2 regions of the Micrococcus sp. KRD070 genome follow, and region 2 is predicted to be linked to the other one. Evidence: predicted binding sites of a transcription regulator. Region 2 holds the regulator's gene; the other holds the start of a gene.

Region 1 (2,385 bases), 230 kb from region 2:
GCTGCTCCTGCGGCCAGCGCGGTCGACCGAGGTCCTCTTGAACTTCAGTCTCTCCACCGTGTGGCGCATCGGAGGGATCGTCCGGAAGGGAGCCTCCGCCTCAAGTGGCGAGACCGTCACCCTCCTCCGCGGTGACCGTTTTCTTGGTGGGCCGTGGTGGCGGGAGGTCTTCGCTGAGGCTCGGCGGCAGGCTGACGTGAGTGGCGACAGCTCCTCCGCCGCTACAGCCGCCTCCTACGTGGCGCGCGAGTACATGCAGCGCATGACCGGAGAGACCGCCCACAACGTCATCTCCGTCCCAATCCGCCGGACCCCGTCTGAGGGGCCGATCTTCACGCTGATGCTCTTCTACCAGCACTTCGCTGCGCCCATGCTCTTCGCTGACGCCGCGGCTCGGGCTCACAGGAAGTGGCGGCAGGTCAACTCCGAGAACTACTACCAGGGACTGCTCAACGACACCCAGGGGTCGCTCTTCGACCTGCAGGAGACGTTCGACCAGCAGGTGGTCGCAGAGCAGACCGACGTCAGAAACCGGGCCATCGCCGCTATCCAGACGAGGCTCTCGTCTCACCTCGGTCAAGGCCAGGCGGTGCGGATCTGCGACGACGTGCCCCACTGGCTAGGCGAACACCTCGGCACGGCAGGCGCCTCAGAGGTACGGCAGGCCATCAAGAATCTCCAGAAGGCCGGGATCGCCCAGGGCTACACCAAAGACATGGTGGATGGGCGCGCGGTCATCCTGCCAGCGCGGCGCGGGAGGTAGGCATCTCGTCCCAGGTGCGCCCCTCCAAGAGCCGCCCGTTGGCCTTAGGCGTCCGCCCACCCCACTGCTTGAAGAAGAACGCCACGTCGGCAGACACGCATTGGTCGCGGATGTCCTCCACCCAGGCCTGGTCCATGGGGCGATGGTTCGCACCAGACTCGCCGCCCGCGATGACCCAGTCGATGCCGGCCAAATCCAGATCCCGCAGGGGTCCGATGAGGGGCTCGCAGGAGAGGAACCGGACCGCTGCCGGCACCTCGCGGAGATGGTCGATGCGGCCCGTCACAGTCTCGTCCTCCACGGAGACGCCCATCCACAAGTTGGCCGGCCAGTCGAGGCGATCGGCTAGACGGGCCATCCGCAGTGAGCGCTTCGTCAGCGCCTGATATGTGTGCTGCGGCGTCTCGCGCATGACGTCGAAGATGTCCCGGATGAACCCCAACGGAACTTTGGCGTGGAAGAGATCGCTCATGGAGTTCACGAACACCACGCGCGGGGCCTTCCACGAGCGGGGCTGGCCCAGGGCCTTCGGATGGAGGGTGACGCCAAACCCGGGGCCGGACGTCACCGGGTTCCCATCGTTCTGGTACTTCTCAGCACCCATCGCCTTGAGCCGCTTGGCTAAGGTCAGCGCGTAGCAGTTGTCGCAGCCGGCCGCCACGCGGTCGCAACCGGTCACGGGGTTCCACGTCACCTCGGTCCACTCAATCGCTGAGGTGTTCGCCATCGCGATCGCTCCTTCCCTGGAAGACCTGCTCCAGTCGAACAGATGTTCGACCCTTTGTCACGCAGGCGCGCTCAGTCCACCACAGTCCAGCTCGTGCTCACCCATACCGTGTCCGTCCCCACAACGACGATGGTCGCATGTTCCACCCCTGGCGGGCGCTGCGCACGCTGACGCACGTCGTCGTGGTCTGGGCCCGCCCACACCCGACGGCGCCAGCCGCGACCGATGGCGCGACGGTGATCTGGCTCGACCCCCGCATGACGCAGGCCGAGCGGCGGTGCGCGCTCACCCACGAGCTCGTGCACCTCGAGCACGGCCACCGCGGCTGCCAGCCGCCGGCCGTCGAGCACGCCGTACGCGCGGCCGCGGCCCGGCAGCTGATTACGCTCGAGCAGCTCGCCGACGCCCTGCCTTGGTCCATGAGCCTGGACGAGCTCGCCGACGAACTGTGGGTGACCCCGCTCGTGCTTACCGACCGACTGGCCGGCCTCACCCGGACCGAGCGGGAGCATCTCGCCGCGTTGGCCACCGAGCACTCTGCCTGAGCGCCTGCTAGGCGGGGGCCATCGGCTAGGTCAGAATCAAGGCAACGCGCCGCGCAGGGCGCACCACCAAGGAGGGCGACATGGCGAAGACGACCAAGTACACGGCGGAAGTGTCAGAGGGGCGAGACGAGCTGCTCGACGGCAAGACGATCGCACGCCTACGCACCATCGCAGTGAAGAACCAGCGCGGCGAGACCGTACGGGAGCTCAAGGCCGCGGACAACGACGAGGACGTGCGCGCGAAGCTGCGCGCCGCGGGCTACACCCTCAAGGACTGGGCCGGCGGCACTACGCCCGCCACCCTGGAGCGTGGGCGCAACCCGCTCGTCGCGGGCTGCCTCTGGCCCCTC
Region 2 (2,385 bases):
CGCTCTCGGTGGCCGGCAAGCTGCGGGAGGGCCTGTTCGGCAAGGCGACGACGGTGCTCACCTCCGCCACGCTCACCGTGGGCTCGGGGGAGCGCCGGTTCGACTCGGTGGCCGGCGACGTGGGCCTGGCCGGCCCGGACGCCCCGAAGTTCGAGGCCCTCGACGTCGGCAGCCCCTTCGACTACCCGCGTCAGGGGGTGCTCTACGTGGCCCGGCACCTGCCCCGGCCCGGCCGGACGGCCTCGCCCGAGTCCCTGGATGAGCTCGAGGCGCTCCTGAGGGCGTCGCGGGGCGGGGCCCTCGGCCTGTTCTCCTCGCGCCGGGCGGCCGAGGACGCCGCCGCCGAGATGCGCCGTCGGCTCGGGCCGAAGACCACGATCCTGTGCCAGGGGGACGCGACCCTCTCCGCCCTCGTGCGCCAGTTCTCCGAGGAGCCGGACACGTCCCTGTTCGGGACCATGAGCCTGTGGCAGGGCGTGGACGTGCCGGGGAACTCGCTGCGGCTCGTGGTGATCGACCGCATCCCGTTCCCGCGGCCGGACGACCCGCTCTCCCAGGCCCGCACCCGGGACGTCGCCCGGCACGGCGGCAACGGGTTCATGCGGATCTCCGCCACGCATGCGGCCGTGCGCATGGCCCAGGGCGCCGGGCGCCTCGTGCGCTCCGTGACGGACCGCGGCGTGGTGGCCGTGCTGGACCCCCGCCTGGCCACCGAGCGGTACGGCGGCTACATCACGAGCGCCCTGCCGGACTTCTGGCGCACCACGGACCGCGACGTCGTCCGCGGGGTGCTGGCACGGCTCGCCTCGGGCGATTGACCTCGCTCGGCCTCGGGCCGTCGGCCCGGTCGGAGGGAGCGGGTCAGAGTGAGCGCAGGACCGTGACGACGCGCCCCATCACGGTGGCGTGATCGCCGAGGATGGGCTCGTAGGCCGTGTTCTGGGGGAGGAGCCAGGTGTGCCCGTCGCGGCGGCGGAAGGTCTTCACGGTGGCCTCGTCGTCGAGCAGGGCCGCGACGATGTCGCCGTTCTCCGCCGTCTCCTGCCGGCGCACCACCACCCAGTCGCCGTCGCAGATCGCGGCGTCCACCATCGAGTCGCCCGTGACGCGCAGCATGAACAGCTCGCCCTCGCCCGTAAGGCGTCGCGGGATCGCCATGACGTCCTCGACCTGCTGCTCAGCCAGGACCGGGCCGCCCGCCGCGATGCGGCCGACCCAGGGGACCGGCACGCTGTCCGCCTCGTCTGCGCCGGTGTGCCACGCGGGGATCGCGGTGACCCGCGACGACGGCGCAGCGGCGGGGGAGGCGGCGTCGCCCAGCGGGGTGCCGTCCACGTCGAGCAGCACCTCGAGGGCACGCGGGCGTCCGGGGTCGCGCCGGATGTAGCCGTGCCGCTCGAGACGGCCCAGCTGGTGCGTGACGGAGGAGAGCGAGGCCAGGCCCGCGGCATCGCCGATCTCGCGCATGGAGGGCGGGTAGCCGTGGTCGGCGATCGCGTCCCGGATGGTCTGCACGATCCGCCGCTGGCGGTCGGTGAGCGGCGCGCGCGCCGCCGGCTGATCGTCGGTGGTGCTCATGGCTGCCGTCCGTTCTCCCGGGGGTGATGGTGGCCGGCCTCGTGTTCCGGCGTCCGGCTGCCGTCCGGACGCTTACCGTGTCCGCCCCCGCTGGTTGCCTGTGTCCTGGCGATCCCCGGGGGCGTTCCGGGGCGTCCGTGCATCGCCTCGAGCCTAGAGGAGAGCCGCCTCTCCTTCAAAGATATGTTCGATTTGTTCGTGGCGTGTCTCGAACACCTGTGCTAGAAAGGGATTCGAACGGATTCGAACAGATGTTCGATAGCCTGGAGGGCATCCGCCCCGGAGGAGGACACCATGACGCTCACCACCGCCCAGTTCGCCGGTTCGCCCGCGACGGCGCGGCCGCGTCCGGCCACCATCCGTCTGACCCGCCGCGGCCGCCTCGTCCTGCGAGGGATCCCCGTGATCGCCGCGGCCGTGGCCGCCACGCTGGCGGCCGCCTTCTTCCTGGGTGTGCTGCTGTCGCCCGCCGCGGTGTCCGCGGACACCGCGGGACCCGCCACCCAGTCCGTCACGGTCATGCCCGGGGACAGCCTGTGGACCATCGCCACCACGGTGGCGCCGGAGGCGGACGTCTACGAGGTGATCGCCACGATCGACGAGCTCAACGGGCTCGAGGGCCGGGCCCCCGCCCCGGGCGAGGAGCTGTTCGTCCCGGCCACGCGGTGACGCACGGCGGGCCTCGCCCTCCAGGGTTCCTAGACTGGCGGCCATGACCGACCTCAGCTCTCTGCCCCTGCGCGAGAACCTCCGCGGCCTGAGCCCCTACGGCGCCCCCCAGCTGGACGTGCCGTACATGCTCAACAC

What was found. The regulator LexA, encoded in region 2, represses DNA repair genes until DNA is damaged. The targets are predictions, from matches to a motif close to TCGAACANNTGTTCGA.
Region 1: the regulator LexA is predicted to act here: its motif matches at 1,525-1,540, upstream of J1M38_RS07840 (DUF5131 family protein).

What each region holds. Positions count from the first base shown of each region.
Region 1 covers NZ_JABFNH010000022.1:41,492-43,876, reverse strand. The annotation lists gene tcmP (three-Cys-motif partner protein TcmP) at 1-763, shown strand, start outside; gene J1M38_RS07840 (DUF5131 family protein) at 735-1,490, opposite strand; gene J1M38_RS07835 (ImmA/IrrE family metallo-endopeptidase) at 1,628-2,035, shown strand; gene J1M38_RS07830 (hypothetical protein) at 2,116-2,385, shown strand, end outside.
Region 2 covers NZ_JABFNH010000022.1:276,415-278,799, reverse strand. The annotation lists gene J1M38_RS08970 (ATP-dependent DNA helicase) at 1-818, shown strand, start outside; gene lexA (transcriptional repressor LexA) at 862-1,578, opposite strand; gene J1M38_RS08960 (LysM peptidoglycan-binding domain-containing protein) at 1,873-2,247, shown strand; gene J1M38_RS08955 (histidinol-phosphate transaminase) at 2,291-2,385, shown strand, end outside.